One region of the Arthrobacter sp. YAF17 genome, then DNA from elsewhere that is predicted to be linked to it. Evidence: riboswitches for the same ligand, from Rfam matches in the RefSeq annotation. Region 1 holds a riboswitch; each other region holds the start of a gene.

Region 1 (3,263 bases):
TGCGGGACAAGAACACCCCGTCCCCGGTCTTCCGCCAGCTCACCGAGGAACTGGTCACGCTCCTGGCGTACGAGGCCACCCGCGAAGTCCGCACCGAACCGGTCACCATCGAGACCCCGGTCAGCACCACGATCGGCACCGCTTTCACCAAGCCCACGCCGCTGGTGGTCCCCATCCTGCGTGCGGGACTCGGCATGCTCGAAGGCATGACCAAGCTGGTCCCCACCGCCGAGGTCGGCTTCCTGGGCATGGCCCGGGATGAAGAGACCCTGGACATCATCACGTATGCCGAGCGTCTCCCCGAGGACCTCACCGATCGCCAGATCTTTGTCCTGGACCCCATGCTCGCCACCGGCGGCACACTGCGTGAGGCCATCAAGTTCCTCTTCAAGCGCGGCGCCTCCGACGTCACCTGCATCTGCCTGCTGGCCGCTCCGGAAGGCCTCGCGAAGCTGGAAGAAGAGCTCTCGGACGCCAACGTGACGATCGTGCTCGCCTCCATCGACGAGAAGCTCAACGAGAAGTCCTACATCGTCCCGGGCCTGGGCGACGCCGGCGACCGCCTCTACGGGGTGGCCGGCTAACCAGCCACGGGGTTGGGTCCCGCCGCCGCGGCGGGTTCACGCACTTGGGGTTGCCCTACCGCAATTCGCTGTCCGGGACTAGCCTGTGCCCCATGGACTGGAAACTTGAGCTTGTCTTTGTCCCTGTGTCCGACGTGGACCGCGCCAAGGATTTTTACGTCAATAAGGTCGGTTTCAACGCCGACTACGACGAGCGGCCCATGGACGGCATCCGTTTCGTCCAGCTGACCCCGCCCGGTTCCGGCTGCTCGATCGCCATCGGCGAGGGGCTCAACGACGCTCCGCCCGGCACCGCCCCCAGCCTGCAGTTGGTGGTCAGCGACATTCAGGCCGCCCACCGGCAGCTCAAGGACAACGGCGTGGATGTCAGCGACGTCGATATCCAGGACTGGGGGCACTTCGTCTACTTCGCCGATCCCGACGGCAATAAATGGGCGGTGCAGTACCTGCCCAACCGTCCCAACGGCTAGACCCGCCCTAAGCCGAACGGTCCGGCCGGACGGCCCGGCGGTTCCGGCGGGCTGTCGCCGGCAGAGCTAAGGCCCCGGATCCAGTGGGATCCGGGGCCTCAGTTCAGTCCGACATTCTGGTGTTTAGTACCAGTTGTGGGCGTAGTGGAAGTTCAGGGCGCCACACGGTGAGCCGTAGCGGTCCTTGACGTACTTCAGGCCCCAGTTGATCTGGGTCCGGTAGTTGGTCCGGTAATCAGCGCCCGCGCTGGCCATCTTCTCGGCCGGTAGGGCCTGGGCCACGCCGTAGGCGCCGCTGCTCTTGTTGGTGGCCGTCGTCTTCCAGTCAGACTCCTTGGTCCAGAGCTTCGTGAGGCACTGCATTTGGTCTACAGCCCAGCCGTGGGATCCCAGCTGGCTGGCCGCGTAGGCCTGCGCGCCGGCCGGGTCGTCGATGGCAACGGGGGCGGGCGCCGGTGCCGGTGCCGGGGCAGCCGCCGGAGCGGGAGCGGGAGCCGGGGCAGCTGCCAGGGCCGGGGCAGCTGCCGGGGCCGGTGCTTCGGCAGGCTTGACTTCGGTGGACTGGGCCGCGGCGCCGCCGGTGGGGAAGGTGGTCTGGTTGTCGACCCGGACGCGCTCAAAATCGAGGTGCGTCAGGGCATCCGCAGTGGGGGCTGCTTCCGTGGACGTGCCCGCGGTGGCATTGCGGGCAGCCGTCTCGGAGGCATGCCCGGCAGCGCCGACCCCCACGAGCACCGCGCAGGCGGCGGCAACAACGGCCGCGCGGCGGCCGGTGGTGCCGAAGTTCTTGGCAAGCCGGGACAGGGCTGAAACGGGCTTGGCCGGTTCAGCGCGGTGGCGGGACACCTCGGAGCGGGTCTTCTTCGTAACGCCGTCAGGGCGCGTTTGTGGCTTGAATTCAGTCATGATCGCCTCTCAACGCCTGCGGAGTTAGCTGTCGGGTTCGGATGAGGTCATCCGGCCGCACGGAATCTCACGTGTCGGCTTCACCCCAAGGGTGCAAGATCTGCAAATGCCCGGGAACTCTGGGTCCCCCGCCTCTGCCTGGTGCAGCGGAATCCGGGAGGCGGCAGAGTTTGGCGTGCATCCGGATGTGCGGCGTCAGTGATGGCCACACTCTAAAAACCGTACAGGAGCAGCCTGCTTAAGTCACATTTAGGTAACGGAGGTCACGACGACGGTGTGGCGGCTTGCGCCGTCGGATGCTCCCCATGGACTGGGTTCGGCGCGGGCAGCCGCACCACAAACTCGGTCCGGCCGGGCGCCGACGTCACGCTGACCGTCCCCCCGTGAGCCTCAACAATCGACTGCACGATCGAGAGTCCCAGCCCGCTGGTTCCCTCGGCGGAAGTCGGCGAAGGGGTCCCTGCGGAAGCAGCGGCGGCGGACGGAGACCGGGGTGGGCGCAGCGGCAGGTGCGGCAAGGGCCGCCGGACGACGGCCGGCGTCGTCACCGGCACCGGATTCTTCCGGGAGGCATCCGCCCGGGTGAAGCGCGCAAAGACGCGGTCCAAAAACTCGGGGGCGATCCCGGGCCCGTTGTCGGTCACCGTCACCAGGGCACTCCCGTCCGGGGTGCGCCCTACGCCGGTCACCACGGTCGTTCCGGGCCCCGTGTGCTTGCGGGCGTTGGAGAGCAGATTGGCCAGCACCTGGTGGAGCTGGGTGGCGTCTCCGCGAACCACCACAGGCTCTTCGGGAAGCTCCAACTGCCAGACGCGGTCCGGGGCCATCACCTTCTCGTCGCTCACCGTCTCCACGGCCAGCTGGGTGAGGTCCACGTCGCTGAGCTTGAGCGGCTGGCCCTCATCCAGCCGGGCGAGCAGGAGCAGGTCCTCCACCAGGGTGGTCATCCGCTCGGACTGGCTCTGAACACGGGCCAGGGACTTCTGCCCGTCGGGGGTGAAATGCTCGGTCATCCGCATCAGCTCGGTGTAGCCGCGGATGGCGGTCAGCGGTGTGCGCAATTCATGCGAGGCATCCGCCACGAACTGGCGCACCTTCATCTCGCTCTCCTGCCGGGCTTCGAGGGCATTCGAGACGTTGTCCAGCATCAGGTTCAGGGCATGGCCAACGCTGCCCACCTCGGTTCCCGGATGGGCTGCCGACGCCGGAACCCGTACGGCAAGTCCCACTTCCCCGGCGTCGAGCGGAAGGCGCGAGACCTGCGTCGCCACCTCGGAGAGCTGATCCAGCGGCTTCATGGTCC
Region 2 (3,263 bases), on a different contig from region 1:
CGGATTCATCGAGGGCCCGGACCAGGACCTGAGCTGGCATCGGGTCGATGAGGAACTGCACACCCACTTCAACGACTTGCTGCGGACGATGGGCGGCTTTCTGGACGGCCGGGTCACCTACGAGATGATGGCCGAGTACTGGCCGACGGCGGACCTGGACCCCTCGAACTCAGCCCCCGAGAGCGAGTTCGCCGGAATCTGGCGGGACATGCCCAAGATCGTCTACTCCAGGACACTTGCGAAGGCGGGCTGGAATACCGAGGTGGTGCGCGACGTCGTCGTCGGGGACGTCATGAAACTCAAGGACCAGCCCGGCGGCGACCTCGCACTCGGCGGCGCCAACCTCTCGGCGGCGTTCCGACTGCTCGGCCTGATCGACGAGTACCGGATCTACGTCCATCCGGTTCTGATTGGACGCGGGACGCCCCTCTTCAAGGAGACGGATGGCCTGACGTCGCTCCGGCTGCTGGAGAGCCGCACCTTCGGGAACGGCGTAATTCTGCTGCGGTACGCGGCCGAGCCGGATGGCGGACACGCAAAAGACCGGTGATCCGCTGCCCCCAAGGCACCCGATCGACCGGTCTTCTGCGTGCTGTTAGCGGTACTGCTTAGCCGGCGCGGACGAACGTCACGGGACCGGTGGCCGTCAGCCAGGACAGCGGGTGCGCCATGGTGGCGTTGACGCCGTTCATGCCGCCGCTGATTGCCTGGCCGTTGCCGGCGTAGATGGCAACGTGGCCGGACTGGACGATGATGTCGCCGGGCTGCGGAGTGGAGACGACCTGGCCGTACTTCAGGAAGGCCGTCGGGCCGATGTCGCCGACCGGGATGCCGGCAGCGTTCAGGGCCTTCTCCACCATGGCGGTGCAGTCCTGGGTGATGCCGATCTGGCCGTATGCCATGGACAGCAGTGTGGCGTTGACTCCACCGGCTGCCGGGGCAGCGGCGGGGGCGGGGGCCGACTGGACCTTCACCGTCGCCTTCGCGGCAGGAGCTGCGGCGGCCGGTGCTGCCGGGGCCTTCGGAGCGGCCGCGGGCTTGGGGGCCTCGACCACGGGCGCCGGTGCCGTCTCAACGGCGGGGCGCTCGAAAGTGATCTGGACAGCGGAGTCCGCCATGACCGGTGCGCCGACCTGGCCCTTGACGTCAACGGACGACGCCGGGGCGGCGTCGCGCTTGGCCGGCGCATCGGCTGCGTTGGCGGCCATGGCGCCGCTAAGCACCATTCCGGAAGCGGCGACGAGAACTGCGGCCTGGCGGCCGATGGTCCCGGCGGTACGGCGTTTGCTGCGAAGATCGGCGCGCTTGGGCGCATGGGTATTGCTGGAAATCATTAAAAGGAGCCTCTCCCAATGCCTGCGAGGTGAGCTGTCGGATTCGGATGGGAGGCACCCGGCCGCACTCGGGCCCGATCATTGCGGGCCGTGCGGCTTCACCCCAAGACCCCTGACTAACAGTGGGTCAAAAGTGGTTTCCCCGTCTCTGCCGGACGTTGCTGCGAGTTATCCCCACGGCCGCGGCAGAGTTAGGCAATCGGCTGGGGAGAGCCCGTCTCGGAAACAACAGGCACCTAACAACGGTAACGGAATGATCACGGCATGTCACATTGAGGTAACGGCGGGAAGGTGTTGCGGGCGGTCTTTCCCCACGCCAGACGCCGATTCGGGAATAGGATATTGGCATCACCGTTCCCAGAAGCGGAGGCCCCAAATGAACAATCCCGACGTCAACACGCACTGCGTTGCCATCTGCCAGCTGAGCAATGAACCGCCGGAGGACTTCAACGTCAACACCGAGCTGCTGGTACTGGAAAACGGGGAGGTCCACGTCTCCACCTGGGACGCTGAGCCCCGTGACGGCGGCTTCGATGTCCACGTCCTCAACGACCGCGTGGACGCGTTGGGTTTCATGGTGGTCACCGACTGGGAGTTCTTCGACGAAAAGGCCTACGCCGTGGTGGAGCGCCGGCCGGGAAGCTAGGGAAATTTGCCCTGGCGTTACGGGCGGTCAGAATCCAGCTCGGGCCGGCGCCTGGCCATCTCGGCGGCGCGGCGCAGCCAGCCGTCAGGATCCCTCCCCCAGCGGTCCAGAACGCTGTCCGCGCGGACCCTGCCGACGACGTCGAGACCCGCCATCAGGGGGCCGACGACGTCGGTGGCGAGCGGATCCACCAGGGCGCTTAGCTGTGCGCTCCGGACGAAGCCTTCGATCCGCGTCAGGTCGGTGTTGGTCAGCAGCCGGACGCTCGATTGCAGGAGGACGACGGCAGCGAGGCGGCGTTCGAAGACCGCCACCTGCCACAGCTCGGAGCTAAGCGCCGTGATGTCATCGTGCGTGAGGTCCGGATAGCGCCGGAGGGCATCGCGGACAGTTCCGCGCACGGCTCCGACCGATGCGCCGTAGTACCCGTGGCCACTTCCGTGCCTGGCCTCGGACTCCTCGGCCCGGCCCCACGACGACTCGCGCTGGAGCGCAAGGTCGATGAAGTCGCCGGCATCACTCATGGGGCCATTGTTTCGCATCCTGCGGCGGGGACGCCCAGCACCCAAGTGGCCCGACGCCGTCGTGCCCTGTCTACCCCGTAACCGCGGGGCAGCGAAGTCCGGTGTCGGCTGGGTCCGGCGCCTACTGCCCGGGGGCCCGGTACGTCGGTGTCTTCTTGGCCGCGTCGTCAAGATCCTCCGGCGTCAGGAGCGGCTTCAGGCGAACGTTCACAGAGCCCGATGAGTTGATAAGAAGCGAAAGCGCGGCGGCATCGGACGGCGACGGGACCTCGAAGACCCCCAGTACGTCCCTCTCCCCGAAGGCGTAGTAGAAGCATTCGAGCGATCCGCCCACGGATTTGAGGGCATCGACCAGCGCGTCACGGCGCTTCGTTCCCCCTTCGCGCATGAGGCCCTTGATGCCCTCGCCCACGTAGTTCGCTTCGAACAGATACTTAGTCATGACCCTTCCCGTCCTGTCATATCCAGGACTCGGGCAAGGCAAAGTGTGTCAAAGCCACTTTGGCGGCGGGTCCCGGAGTTGGTCCCCAGAATGGGGTTGTGGCCACATCGTAGGCGCTCCCCCGCGCCCTTTCAACGGTTGCTGAAGACTCCCGGCAGGCAGGCCATTGCGCGCCCCGGCTCCCGGTGGCACAAGCGACTGCGGACGACGACGGTCCGCGCCTCAGGCGGCTTTGGGACGGACGACGAGGACCGGACACGGTGCGTGGGTGATGATCTGGGTGGCGACTGAGCCCAGGTGCAGGCCGGGAAATCCGC
Region 3 (3,263 bases), on a different contig from region 1:
ATGGAGGAGTCCGCCAGGAAGGGCGCCTTGTGGGTGGCGGAGGCGAACTTCGAGCCGAATTCGCCGAAGGACAGGTGCTGGGCCTTGTTGTCCACGAGCCCGAAGCTGGCAATGTCCCAGAACGCTGTCGACCCGCCGACGCCCAGGATGACCTCATAGCCCTCGGGTGCGCGGAAGAACTGGCTCAGCCCGCTCCGGACCGATCCCACGAGGTTCTTGACCGGCGCCTGGCGGTGGGAGGTTCCCAGCAGCCCGGAAGCCGCAGCGAGGGCCTCTATCTGTTCCGGGCGGACCTTGGACGGTCCGGCGCCGAACCGGCCGTCCTTGGGCAGGAGGTTGGCGGGAATCGTGATGCTGGTGTCGCTCACAGTGGCTCCAATTTTCGGCTGGTACAAAGCGTGGCTTGGGAGGCGGCCCGGCAGGGTGGCTGCAACGAAGCCTTGCGTTTCATTCTGCCTGACTGCCCGGCGGGGGAGGCAAAAGAGCCCGTCATAGTCCGGTCACTGAGATTATCCGGAGTAATTCAAAATAGGCTAAGCTGACCTGCGAACGTACGGCGGACCCCGCCAGGGCGCAAGCAGCTCGCGGTACGGTGGGAACACGCAAGGACGGCGCTCGAGGAGCTGAGCTGAATGACGGATCTGATCGATACCACCGAGATGTATCTTCGGACCATTCTGGAACTTGAAGAAGAGAACATCGTTGCCCTCCGCGCCCGCATCGCCGAACGGCTGCGTCACTCGGGCCCCACTGTTTCCCAGACTGTCGGCCGCATGGAGCGCGACGGGCTGGTGGTCGTTTCCGGTGACCGGCACCTTGAACTGACGGAAACCGGCCGGAAACGTGCGATTGAGGTCATGCGCAAGCACCGCCTTGCCGAGCGCTTGCTGGCGGACGTCATCGGGCTCGACTGGGCCTATGTGCATGAGGAAGCCTGCCGCTGGGAACACGTCATGAGCGAGCGGGTGGAGCGGCGCATCTTCGAGCTGCTGGATCACCCCACGGTGTCTCCCTACGGCAACCCGATTCCGGGCCTCGCGGAACTCGGCGGCCCGCCATCCCAGCCCTGCGGGGATGGCGTGGTGAACCTTCTCGAAGCCATGGCCGGCTACGGTCCGGATTCCCGGGTCCGGGTCAACCGGCTGGCCGAGCCCATCCAGGTCGAACCGGAACTGCTCGTCCAGCTCGACGAAGGCGGTATCCGGCCCGGAGCCCTGGTGTCGCTGGAACGGGTAGGGGAGTACATCTCCGTCCGGGTACCCGATATCGAAGGCGCCCTGGAACTCCCGCCCGAGGTTGCGGCCCACGTCTTTGTTACCGTCGGTTAACAGGACTTAACCCACTGCTCATCGGACGACCCATGAGTTATGCACAGATTCGATAACGGATTTATCTCTGCGGGGCTTAATCGCCTATAGTTGATCTCTAGTACCGATACCAAAGCGTTATCTGATCCGAAGCCGAGCTCTGCCAGCGGATCAGTAGCAGAGTCACCTTCTGGCAGGGGCGGGGGAACCACTTCCGGCTGTTCATCAGCCTTGGGGTGAAGTCCGTCAGCGGCAAGCACACACCACAGAGGGACTCTTTGGATGCCTCTGTGTCTGGACGCCTGCCACGGCGGACCGGGTCTTTGAACTCTCTGACCCGAATCCGACAGCTAACTCCGCAGGCTCTCCAGAGAGGAACCGTTTTTGACCACCCAGACCGCCAGGGGCCGCCGTCGTGCGACCGGTCCCGCTCCGGAGCCGCGACCGGCCGTCGCCGTCCTGGCCGACCGCCCACGTGACGCGCACCGCGACGAACGCAGGGGCCGCCGCAGCCCGTTCCGCCAGGTAACAGACTTTGCCGCCGCCAGCGGCGTTGGGCAAAAGGCCGGCATTGCACTCGCCGCTACGGGACTGGTCCTCACCGTCACCGTCCCCGCCACTGGCCCCGTTATGGCCACCAACGCGGGGTCGACGGGATCCATCTCGGCCGCAGTCCAGCCTGATGTCACGGCTGGCGAGGCCAAAATCGACTTCAACCGGACCGCCGTCACCACCCAGGGCGACCCGGACGGAAAGCTCAAGCAGTTGCTGAGTGCCCAGTCCGTCGGTTCGATCACCCGCGCGGCCTCCGCCGGAAGCCTCGGGGCGCCGCTGGCCCAGTTGAAAACCGCGTCACCCTTTGGATATCGCGTCAGCCCCATTACAGGCGGCTCCGGCGAGTTCCACCGTGGCCAGGACTATTCCGCCCAGTGCGGCACGGCCGTCCTGGCTGCAGCCAGTGGGACCGTGACGTTCACCGGCTGGCACCCCTACGGCGGCGGCAACCGTGTCGTGATCGACCATGGCAACGGCCTGGAGACCACCTACAACCACTTGTCCTCAGCCACCGTCAAGGTTGGCCAGCAGGTCTCCCGCGGCGAGGTCGTGGCGATGAGCGGCACCACAGGCGCCTCCACGGGCTGCCACCTTCACTTCGAGGTAATGGTCAACGGCGAAGTTGTCGACCCGACCGGCTGGCTGTAACAAAGCTGATCGGACGCTCTCGCATTCTTGTGACACGCCGTGATCCGAATGTGACATTGAGTCCCAACTGTTGTAAGTTTGACCTACGCCAACTTTTCCGAAGTTGGCGCTCTTGAGTGGATTGCCTAGCTCTGCCACCGCTCAAGGTCCGTTCGCATTACATCGTCTGGCAGGGGCGGGGGAACCAATTTTGGCCTTCTAAAGAAGGCCTTGGGGTTAAGTCGCAAAGCTTCCCAGGAAGCAGCGCGGCCGGGTGACTCCCATCCGAATCCGACAGCTCACCTCGCAGGCATTGGGAGAGGCTACTTTCGTGTCTTCACGCCACAATGCTGCGCGTCACCGCGCTTGCGCGGCTCTTACGAGCCCGCTGAAATCCGACTCCTCGGTTGCCCTTGCCGGCGCCCGGAACGGATCTCACACCGCCGTCTCAATCTCTGCTGAGTCCGGCCCGCAGGCCCTGCACCTGCACGCAGTTCCCGCTTTTGGCGCGTCTTCGCAGTACACCCTTCGCTAAGTAACCCACTTCGGGGCGATCCGGCGTACCCCCAAGATGCCGGAGCGTCCTCAGCACGCGCCTGAAAAGCGCGGCCACAGGATCACGAAAGAGAGAACTTAATGACTACTCGTGCAAACGCACGGCACCGCGCCGAGGTCACCAAGACCAACTCGCTGGCTGTTATTGCCAAGGCTGTCGGCGACAACGCCGGTGGCGTGGGCCGCCAGGCAGCAGTCATCGCTGCTGCTTCCGGCCTC

The links. A riboswitch is a leader RNA that binds a small molecule or an ion and turns the genes downstream of it on or off. The one in region 1 is predicted to bind cyclic di-AMP.
Region 2: another riboswitch for cyclic di-AMP. It lies ahead of AB4Y67_RS02725 (NlpC/P60 family protein); the one in region 1 lies ahead of AB4Y67_RS09955 (hypothetical protein).
Region 3: another riboswitch for cyclic di-AMP. It lies ahead of AB4Y67_RS06380 (M23 family metallopeptidase); the one in region 1 lies ahead of AB4Y67_RS09955 (hypothetical protein).

What each region holds. Positions count from the first base shown of each region.
Region 1 is NZ_JBFRDB010000010.1:5,906-9,168, reverse strand. Features, by position in the region: gene upp (uracil phosphoribosyltransferase) at 1-584, shown strand, start outside; gene AB4Y67_RS09960 (glyoxalase superfamily protein) at 677-1,054, shown strand; gene AB4Y67_RS09955 (hypothetical protein) at 1,178-1,960, opposite strand; cyclic di-AMP (ydaO/yuaA leader) riboswitch at 1,959-2,119, opposite strand; gene AB4Y67_RS09950 (ATP-binding protein) at 2,224-3,263, opposite strand, start outside.
Region 2 is NZ_JBFRDB010000001.1:577,382-580,644, forward strand. Features, by position in the region: gene AB4Y67_RS02720 (dihydrofolate reductase family protein) at 1-550, shown strand, start outside; gene AB4Y67_RS02725 (NlpC/P60 family protein) at 609-1,334, opposite strand; cyclic di-AMP (ydaO/yuaA leader) riboswitch at 1,340-1,510, opposite strand; gene AB4Y67_RS02730 (hypothetical protein) at 1,711-1,980, shown strand; gene AB4Y67_RS02735 (DNA alkylation repair protein) at 1,998-2,504, opposite strand; gene AB4Y67_RS02740 (GYD domain-containing protein) at 2,626-2,946, opposite strand; gene AB4Y67_RS02745 (universal stress protein) at 3,169-3,263, opposite strand, start outside.
Region 3 is NZ_JBFRDB010000005.1:102,039-105,301, reverse strand. Features, by position in the region: gene serC (phosphoserine transaminase) at 1-368, opposite strand, end outside; gene AB4Y67_RS06385 (metal-dependent transcriptional regulator) at 633-1,328, shown strand; cyclic di-AMP (ydaO/yuaA leader) riboswitch at 1,474-1,687, shown strand; gene AB4Y67_RS06380 (M23 family metallopeptidase) at 1,692-2,510, shown strand; cyclic di-AMP (ydaO/yuaA leader) riboswitch at 2,647-2,816, shown strand; gene AB4Y67_RS06375 (NlpC/P60 family protein) at 3,126-3,263, shown strand, end outside.